3 regions of the Dermacoccus sp. CCH2-D9 genome follow, and region 2 is predicted to be linked to each of the others. Evidence: predicted binding sites of a transcription regulator. Region 2 holds the regulator's gene; each other region holds the start of a gene.
The links. The regulator HrcA, encoded in region 2, represses chaperone genes, less so after heat shock. The targets are predictions, from matches to a motif close to TTNGCACTCGNNNNNNNCGAGTGCNAA.

Region 1 (3,277 bases), on a different contig from region 2:
GCCCTCGAGAGCGGAGAAGGCCGACTCGGCGTCCTTCGTCGCCTGGATGAGCGCGACGCCACCACCGGCAACGATGCCCTCCTCGACGGCTGCCTTCGCGTTGCGCACAGCGTCCTCGATGCGGTGCTTGCGCTCCTTGAGCTCGACCTCCGTCGCGGCACCCGCCTTGATGACGGCGACGCCGCCGGCGAGCTTCGCGAGGCGCTCCTGCAGCTTCTCGCGGTCGTAGTCGGAGTCGGAGTTCTCGATCTCGGCGCGGATCTGCGCCACGCGGCCCTTGATCTGCTCGTCGTCGCCAGCACCTTCGACGATCGTCGTCTCATCCTTCGTCACGACGATCTTGCGGGCGCGGCCGAGCATGTCGAGCTCGGTCGACTCGAGCTTGAGGCCGACCTCCTCGGAGACGACCTGGCCGCCCGTGAGGATAGCGATGTCACCGAGCATCGCCTTGCGGCGGTCGCCGAAGCCGGGAGCCTTGACGGCGACGGCCTTGAACGTGCCGCGGATCTTGTTGACGACGAGCGTCGACAGGGCCTCGCCCTCGACGTCCTCGGCGATGATCGCGAGGGGCTTGCCGGACTGCATGACCTTCTCCAGGACGGGCAGCAGGTCCTTGATGTTCGAGATCTTCGAGTTGACGATGAGGATGTACGGGTCGTCGAGGACGGCCTCCATGCGCTCGGTGTCGGTGACGAAGTAGCCCGAGATGTAGCCCTTGTCGAAGCGCATGCCCTCGGTCAGCTCGAGGTCGAGGCCGAACGTGTTCGACTCCTCGACCGTGATGACGCCTTCCTTGCCGACCTTGTCCATCGCCTCGGCGATGAGCTCACCGATCTGCGGGTCAGCGGCGGAGATGGACGCGGTCGCAGCGATCTGCTCCTTCGTCTCGATCTCCTGGGCGTGCTCGAGCAGCTGCTTGCTGACGGCGTCGACGGCCGTCTGGATGCCGCGCTTCAGCGCCATCGGGTTCGCGCCGGCCGCGACGTTGCGCAGACCCTCGCGCACCATCGCCTGGGCGAGGACGGTGGCCGTCGTCGTGCCGTCACCGGCGACGTCGTCGGTCTTCTTCGCAACTTCCTTGACGAGCTCGGCGCCGATCTTCTCGTACGGGTCCTCGAGCTCGATCTCCTTGGCGATCGAGACACCGTCGTTGGTGATCGTGGGGGCGCCCCACTTCTTCTCCAGCACGACGTTGCGGCCCTTGGGGCCGAGGGTCACCTTCACGGCGTCGGCGAGCGTGTTCATGCCGCGCTCGAGGCCGCGACGGGCCTCCTCGTCGAAAGCAATGGTCTTGGCCATGGCTGTGGTTCCTCCACGTGACGTTCGGATCGACCACATCAGCGCCCGCGACGGACGGGCCCGATCACGCGCCGGTCATGTCGGCGCGCCCCGAACCCTCACTGCTGCAGTCAGGCTTTTGTCACTCTCACGATCAGAGTGCTAACCCCATGATTAGCACTCGCCCCCACCGAGTGCAAACCCTCCGCGCACGCACCCGCGTGTTGTTCGCTCATAGCGGCACCCCGACGTCTGTCGTGCGGCTGCCAAGATGGGCTGCGGCGCCACGAGAGCGGCGACATGCGGGGACGTGGCGGCGCGCTGAGCCGCGGTTCAGACGGTGCGTCGACGCCCCGCGCGGCGTCGCTGGATCCGCTTGACGAGCAACGGATCCGCGGCGGGCGCCGCCTCGGTGTCGGCGAGCTTGTTGAGCTGCTGGTAGTACTGCGTGCTCGTCAGCCCGAAGCGCTCCTTGATCGCCGCTTCCTTGGCGCCGGGCAGCTTCCACCACTCGCGTTCGAAGGCGAGCATCGCACGGTCGCGCTCGCTCAGCCCGGGCGCGTCGGCGTCACCGGGCACGTGGGCACCCGCGGGGGTCTCGATCATGGCCATCCGCTCAGGATACGAGGCCGCCCGGCCCGTTCCAACCGCGCTCGGGGCGGGTTGTCAGACCCGCGCGATAGGTTGGACACATGCCTCGTCCGTACGACGAACTCGTCCACCCGAGCTGGGTCGAACCCCTCGCGCCCGCCGCCGAGCACATCGCCGCCGCGGGGGCGTTCCTGCGTGACGAGGTGGCCGCGGGGCGCGGCTACCTGCCTGCGGGCGACGCCGTGCTGCGCGCGTTCACGCAGCCGTTCGACGAGGTGCGCGTCCTCGTCGTCGGCCAGGATCCGTACCCGACGCCCGGGCACCCGATCGGCCTGAGCTTCGCCGTCGCACCCGACGTGCGGCCCATCCCCCGCAGCCTCGCGAACATCTACACCGAACTGCACGACGACCTCGATATCACCCCACCCGAGCACGGTGACCTGTCGGCGTGGACCGATCAGGGGGTGCTGCTGCTCAACCGCGTCCTGACGGTGCAGCCCGGCAAGCCGGCGAGCCATCGCGGCAAGGGCTGGGAGCACGTCACCGCGACGGCGATCAACGCGCTCGTCGAGCGCGAGCAGCCCCTCGTCGCCATCCTGTGGGGGCGCGACGCGCGCTCACTCGCGCCGCACCTCGGCGACACGCCGACCGTCGAGTCGGCCCACCCCTCACCGTTGTCGGCCCGCGGCGGCTTCTTCGGCAGCAAGCCGTTCAGCCGCACCAACGCCCTGCTCGAAGAACTCGGCACGCACACGATCGATTGGCGCATCCCGTGACAGACACGACCCCCGACACCCGTACCGCCGAAGAGGCGCCCGCGGCCCGCAGCGGCCACGAGCGGACGTGGCGGCGCTACGTCGCCATCGGTGACTCCTTCACCGAGGGCATGAGCGACCCCGACCCGCGTCAGGACAACGCCTACCTCGGCTGGGCCGACCGGCTCGCCGTCGACCTCGCTCAGGTCGCCGACGGCGCGGGGCACGCATTTGAGTACGCGAACCTCGCGATCCGGGGCAAGCTGCTCGCCGACGTCGTCGGCCCGCAGCTCGACGCCGCGCTCGCGATGCAGCCCGACCTCGTCAGCATGGTCGGCGGCGGCAACAACATCATGCGCCCGAACGTCGACCTCGACGACGTTGCCGATCAGCTCGAGGCCGCCGTCGTCCGCCTCAAGGACGCCGGAGCCGACGTCATGCTCGCGACGATGGTCAACCCCACGGGTTCGAAGATCATGACCCGCTTGCGACCGCGCATCAGCTGGCACATCGCGAACCTGTGGGGCATCGCGCAGCGACACGACTGCTACGTGCTCGACGTGTGGGGCATGCGTGCACTGCGGGACATGCGCATGTGGGGTGCCGACCGCCTGCACCTGTCCCCCGAGGGCCACCGCCGTGTCGCGCAGCAG
Region 2 (3,277 bases):
CTTGAGGGTGATGACGTCGCCGGGCTGCGTGCCGGCCTTGATGTCGATGTCGCGCGAGCCGTCGAGCGTCTCGAACGGCACCGTGGCGCCGAGCGCCGCGGCCGACATCGGCAGCTCGAGCGAGCAGTGCAGATCGTCGCCCTGACGCTGGAACATCGGGTGCTTCTCGACGCGTACCTCGACGTACAGGTCACCGGCGGGGCCGCCGCCGGGGCCGACCTCGCCTTCACCACGCAGCTGGATGCGCGTGCCGGTGTCGACGCCGGCGGGTACCTTGATCGTGATGGTGCGCGTGTCGCGCTTGCGGCCGTTGCCGTCGCACTCGAAACACGGGCTGTCGATGATGTCGCCGTACCCCTGGCACGCGGTGCACGGACGCGACGTCAACACCTGGCCGAGGAAGCTGCGCTGCACCTGCTGCGTCTGCCCCGCACCGCCGCACACGTCACACGTGTGCTTGCCCGTGCCGGGACGCGAACCGTCGCCATGACAGGTCGAGCAGACGACGGCCGTGTCGAACGTCAGCTCCTGCTCGCCGCCGAAGACGGCCGTGGCGAGTTGGATGTCGAGCGGCAGCAACGCGTCCTGGCCGTGCTGGACGCGGCTGCGCGGGCCGCCGCCTCCCCCTGCGGCACCCCCCGTGAAGAACGCGTCCATGATGTCGCTGAAGCTGAACCCGGCGCCACCGCCGGGCGCGTAGGGGTCGACGCCCTGGTCGTAGGCCGCCTTCTTCTGCGGATCGCCGAGCACGTCGTAGGCCTGCCCGACGCGCTTGAACTCCTCGGCCGCCTCCGGGGAGGGGTTGACGTCGGGGTGCAGCTTGCGGGCCTTCTTGCGGTAGGCGCGCTTGATCTCCTCGACGGAGGCCTCACGCGTGACACCGAGTTCGGCGTAGTAGTCGTTCACGAGCATCCTTGCTTTCGACGGGTGAAGATTTCATCACTCATGTGGTCGTGGTGCGCCCGAGCCATCACTGCTCGAGAAGTTCGGAGACGTAGCGGGCGACCGCGCGCACGTTCGCCATCGTCTGCGGGTAGTCCATGCGGGTCGGGCCGAGCACGCCGAGCGTCGCGACGGCGTCGCTGCCGTAGGCCGTCGTCACGAGCGAGGTCGACTCGAGGCCTGCGAAGTCGTTCTCGGCGCCGATGCGGACGGTCACCTCGTGCGTCGGATCGTCGTCGCGTGTGCTGATGAGGCGCATGAGGACGACGTGCTCCTCCAGCGCCTCGAGAACACGGCTGACGCTGAGGCCCGCGTCGTCGCGCAGCCCGGCACGCGCGAGGTTCGCCGTCCCCGCGAGCACGACGCGCTCCTCCCGGTCCTCGGCGAACACCGCGGCGATCGTCGCGACGATCGTGTCGACGTCCGCACGCTGCCCCGGCTCGAACTCCGCGCCCAGCTCGGTCATGGCCGCGGCGGCCTCGGTGAGCAACCGCGCGCCGGAGACCTCGTTGACGCGCGCTCGCAGCGTCTGGACGAGGCGCTCGTCGTCGGCGGAGGCGACGGAGACGAGACGCTGCTCGATGCGACCTGAGTCGAGGATGACGACGAGCGACAGGCGCCCCTCGGCGGCCGGCACGAGCTCGATGTGCCGCACCCGTGAGCGCCGCAGCGACGGGTACTGCATGACGGCCGCCTGGTTCGTCAGCGTGGCGAGCAGCCGGGCGGTGCGCTCGACGATGTCGTCGAGGTCGACGCTCTGACGCAAGAACGTCTCGATCGCTCGACGCTGTGTCGCGCTCAGCGGCCGCACCTGGCTGAGGCGGTCGACGAAGATTCGGTAGCCGGCATCGGTGGGCACGCGACCGGCCGAGGTGTGCGGCGCGGAGATGAGACCGGCGTCCTCGAGGGCGGCCATGTCATTGCGGATCGTCGCGGCGGAGACGCCGAGCTGATGACGTTCGAGCAACGCCTTCGAACCCACCGGTTCGGACGTCGCGACATAGTCCTGCACGATGGCGCGCAGCACCTCGAGCCGCCGTTCGTCGCTCATGCGCTCACCTCCCGCGCCTCGATACCGTCCTTCGATCTGCAGTCCGTCCAAGATTGGCACTCACGCCGAGCGAGTGCCAAATCATGCGGGGTGTGTTCGCCCACAGCGTCGCGGGCGGTTCCCTCGCGCCGTCGTCCATCGTCCGTCGGTCGGCAGGCGCGCGCTCCCCGGCCCTCGGCGACGCCGCGACGGGCGCCTGGCTGCGCCCGCGACCATCGTTCTCGGCGCGCCGCGACGGCGGTTGTCGGTGGGCGGTTCTACCCTGATCGCCATGACCGACCGTTACGGCTCCGACGTCCTCTCCGGCGATTGGCGCGCGCCTCGACGTGGGCGTTCGCGCGAGGTGCCCGCTGAGCTCGACGTCGTCGTCGAGGACGCCCAGAGCGGTTACGTCGGCGCCGTCGTGCGCGTCGAGAAGTCGGGCGGGCAGCACGTCGTCTTCCTCGAGGATCGCTTCGGCAAGGCCCGCGGATTTCCGCTCGGCGCCGGCTTCCTCATCGATGGCGAACCCGTGACGCTCGTTGCGCCCCGACCCGCCACCGCCGCGCGCCTCGCCGAGCAGCAGACGCAGGCCGGGCGGACGGCGTCCGGTTCGCTCGCCGTCCCCGGGGCGAAGGCGCGCGTCGCGCTGGGTTCGCGAATTTTCGTCGAGGGACGGCACGACGCCGAACTCGTCGAGAAGGTGTGGGGTGACGACCTGCGCATCGAGGGCGTCGTCGTCGAATACCTCGAGGGCGTCGACGATCTCGCGGCCGTCATCCGCGACTTCCGACCCGAGAAGGGACGCCGCCTCGGCATCCTCGTCGACCACCTCGTGCCCGGCACGAAGGAGGCACGAATCGTCGAGAAGGCACGCGCCCTGCCGCAGGCACGCGACCACGTGCTCATCGTCGGCCACCCCTACGTCGACGTGTGGCAGTCCGTACGACCCGAGCGGCTCGGCTGGTCGAAGTGGCCCGTCATCCCCAAGGGGCAGTCGTGGAAGCACGGCATCCTCGCCGAGCTCGGCTGGCCGCACGCGACGCAGGCGGACGTCGCGCGCGGATGGAAGCAGATCCTCGGCACCGTGCGCACGTACGCCGACCTGCAACCCGAACTGCTCGGACGCGTCGAGGAGCTCATCGACTTCGTCACCGACCCCGCGCAGCAGTGAGACGCCGGGATGGCGCGGCGTGCGCCGACATCATCCCCGGGATGGACGCCGGGGCCCGCGAATATCGATCCCGCGGGGGATGCGCTCGGGACGCAGACACGGAATCATGGTCAGTGAACGAGAGATTCACC
Region 3 (3,277 bases), on a different contig from region 2:
TCAGAGGCGCCGGCGCCGTCGATGATCGTCGTGTTGTCCTTCGTCACCTGGATGCGGCGTGCCTGGCCGAGCGAGTCGAGGTCGGCGTTCTCGAGCTTGAGCCCGACCTCCTCGGCGATGACCTGGCCACCGGTGAGGATCGCGATGTCCTGCAGCATCGCCTTGCGGCGGTCGCCGAAGCCGGGGGCCTTGACGGCGACGACGTTGAACGTGCCGCGGATCTTGTTGACGACGAGCGTGGAGAGGGCCTCGCCCTCGATGTCCTCGGCGATGATGAGCAGCGGCTTGCCGGACTGCACGACCTTCTCGAGGACGGGCAGCAGGTCGGCGATGGCCGAGATCTTGCCCTGGTTGATGAGGATGTAGGCGTCCTCGAGGACGGCCTCCATGCGCTCGGGGTCGGTGACGAAGTACGGCGAGAGGTATCCCTTGTCGAACTGCATGCCCTCGGTGTACTCGAGCTTCGTCTCGGCGGTCGAGGACTCCTCGACGGTGATGACGCCGTCCTTGCCGACCTTCGCGAACGCCTCACCGATGAGGCCACCGATCGTCGCGTCCTGAGCGGACAGCGAGGCGACCTTGGCGTAGTCGTCCTGACCATCGACGGGGCGCGCGTTGGCGAGCAGCTGGTCGTTGATGGCCGTGACGGCCTTGTCGATGCCGCGCTTCAGGCCGGACGGAGCAGCGCCCGCAGCGACGTTGCGCAGGCCCTCCTTGACGAGCGCCTGGGCGAGAACCGTCGCGGTCGTCGTACCGTCACCGGCGACGTCATTCGTCTTGGTGGCGACCTCCTTGGCGAGCTGCGCACCGAGGTTCTCGTACGGGTCCTCGAGCTCGACCTCGCGGGCGATCGTCACACCGTCGTTCGTGATCGTGGGGGCGCCCCACGCCTTGTCGATGACGACGTTGCGGCCCTTGGGGCCGAGCGTCACCTTGACGGCGTTGGCGAGCGCGTCGACACCGCGCTCGAGGGACTTGCGGGCGTCGTCGTTGAATTCAAGCGTCTTGGCCATGGTTCAACCTTTCGTTCGAAGGCTCCGCGCGGCGCATGACGCGCGCAGCGGAAGAGTGTGGAATGCGAGTGAGCGGAAAGGACGAGCCCGGCCCGGCCGTCAGACCTGAGCCGGGCTCGTCGTCACCTGCTGGCTCGACGGATCGTCAGGAGACGACCGCGAGCACGTCGCGAGCGGAGAGGATGAGGTACTCGGTACCGGCGAACTTGACCTCGGTGCCGCCGTACTTCGAGTAGATGACCTTGTCGCCGACGGCGACGTCGACCGGAACGCGGTTGCCGTGGTCGTCGATGCGACCGGGGCCGACGGCGATGACCTCGCCCTCCTGCGGCTTCTCCTTGGCGGTGTCCGGGATGACGAGGCCGGAGGCCGTGGTCTGCTCGGCCTCGACGGCCTTGACGACGATGCGGTCTTCGAGCGGCTTGATGTTGACCGACACGGTAGGACCTTCCCTTTCGCAGACCGCCCGATCTTCTCGGGCGGGACGGATGCTTTCGTTCCCTGGCCACACCACCCACCGGTGGCGGTGTGGCATGCATGTGGGCCGATATCGCCTCGCCGTCGCGGGGGTCGAGGGATGAGCTCACTGGCACTACCCAGGGGTGAGTGCTGGAACCGAATCTAGTAATGCCGTTGGCACTCGGTCAAGCCGAGTGCCAACTCGTTTCCGATGTTCGCCCACAGCGCATCGGGGGCTGCTCCGGGGGCCCCCGATGACACAATGGCGGCCATGGATGCGAGCGTCGTGCACGAGTTGTTCACCGACGACGGACGCGCGCTGCTCGCCTCGCTCCCGCCCTACGAGGAGAAGAACGTCGTCATGCTGACGACGCGGCTGCGCGCCGCAGGGCACTCCCCCGAACTCGTCGCCGCTGCGCTCACCCAGTCCCGGCTGCGGGCCAGGGCCGTCGACAAGTTCGGTGATGCGGCGGCGTCGATGTTCTTCACCCCCGACGCCCTCGAACAGGCCACGCGCGCACCCATCGCCCGTCTGCACGCGCAGCGGTTCCTCGACGCCGGGGCGAGCCTCGTCATCGACGGTGGCTGCGGAATCGGTTCCGACGCCGTCGGATTCGCGCGAGCCGGGCTCGACGTCATCGGCGTCGAAGCGGATCCGGAAACCGCGGCTCTGGCCGCCCAGAACCTTGCGTCGTTTCCCGGCAGTCGCGTCGTCACGGGGCGGGTCGAGGATGTCGCGGCTTCGCTCGACCAACCCGGGGCCGCCCGGTGGTTCGACCCGGCACGCCGCACGCCCGGCGTCGCCGACATCCGCGGGCGCACGAAGCGCACGTTCTCCCTCGCGGCGCTGACGCCGACCTGGGAGCTGATCCAGCACGTCGCGGCTGCCGCCCCCGCGGCAGGCGCCAAGCTCTCGCCGAGCCTGGCCCATCACGACGTGCCGAGCGGTTGCGAGGTCGAGTTCGTCTCCTACGCCGGCGGCGTCGTGGAGGCGAGCGTGTGGTGGGGCGCCGCCGTCCGTGACGTCGGTAGAACTGCGACGATCGTGCGCCCCCGACCGGGCGGCCCGAGGTCGTCCGGCGATCGCGTCCCGCCCGACGTCCTGCACGTCATCGAGGCCGACTTCGACGGCATCGACGCCGCGCCCGCAAGCCGCGCGTCACTGGGAGCGTACTTCTACGAGGCCGACAAGGCGTTGACGCGCAGCGGCCTCGTCGGGGCGCTGCTCGACGCTACGGGCGGCCACGAGTTCACGCCTGGACACGGCTACGTCACGGCCGATGCGCTCGTCGACATCGGGCTGCTGGGGCGCGCCTACCGCGTGCTCGACTCCGTGCCGCTGCACGAGAAGACGCTGCGCGCCTACCTGCGCGAGCGCGCCGTCGGGCGCCTCACGATCAAGAAACGCGACGTGGACATCGACGCAGACGCGCTGCGCCGCTCGCTCAAGCTCAAGGGCTCGAACGCCCTGACGGTCGTGCTCGTGACGCTCGACGACGAGCGCCTGGCACTCGTCGTCGAACCGCTGTGACGCTCGCCGCCCCGCTTCCCTGACGCCCCGCCCCATGACGCATCCGTGAGATCGAGCGATGTGGGCGAATTCGAGCACCACAGCGCTCGGGCTCTCCCGTATCGCTCGATCTCGAGGATGGGCGTGCGAACCGTGACCTGACCGAGATCCACGCCCCAGCTCGGACGCACTCGGGCCGTAGATACTGACGAACATGCAAACGTCCGAGGCGGGCGCCCTCTCCGAAGGCTCGACGCCTGTGCCACCTGCTCCTGCCGAAACCACAGGCCGACGA

Region 1: a site for HrcA is predicted at 1,453-1,479, ahead of groL (chaperonin GroEL). Genes of this name have one in related genera too.
Region 3: a site for HrcA is predicted at 1,647-1,673, ahead of groES (co-chaperone GroES). Genes of this name have one in related genera too.

Annotation. Positions count from the first base shown of each region.
Region 1 is NZ_LSJT01000149.1:24,407-27,683, forward strand. It holds gene groL (chaperonin GroEL) at 1-1,299, opposite strand, end outside; gene AX669_RS12760 (DUF3263 domain-containing protein) at 1,612-1,890, opposite strand; gene AX669_RS12765 (uracil-DNA glycosylase) at 1,971-2,645, shown strand; gene AX669_RS12770 (SGNH/GDSL hydrolase family protein) at 2,642-3,277, shown strand, end outside.
Region 2 is NZ_LSJT01000096.1:16,013-19,289, reverse strand. It holds gene dnaJ (molecular chaperone DnaJ) at 1-906, opposite strand, end outside; gene hrcA (heat-inducible transcriptional repressor HrcA) at 971-1,993, opposite strand; gene AX669_RS08270 (DUF3097 domain-containing protein) at 2,265-3,146, shown strand.
Region 3 is NZ_LSJT01000101.1:24,467-27,743, reverse strand. It holds gene groL (chaperonin GroEL) at 1-1,013, opposite strand, end outside; gene groES (co-chaperone GroES) at 1,159-1,452, opposite strand; gene AX669_RS08825 (SAM-dependent methyltransferase) at 1,744-3,003, shown strand.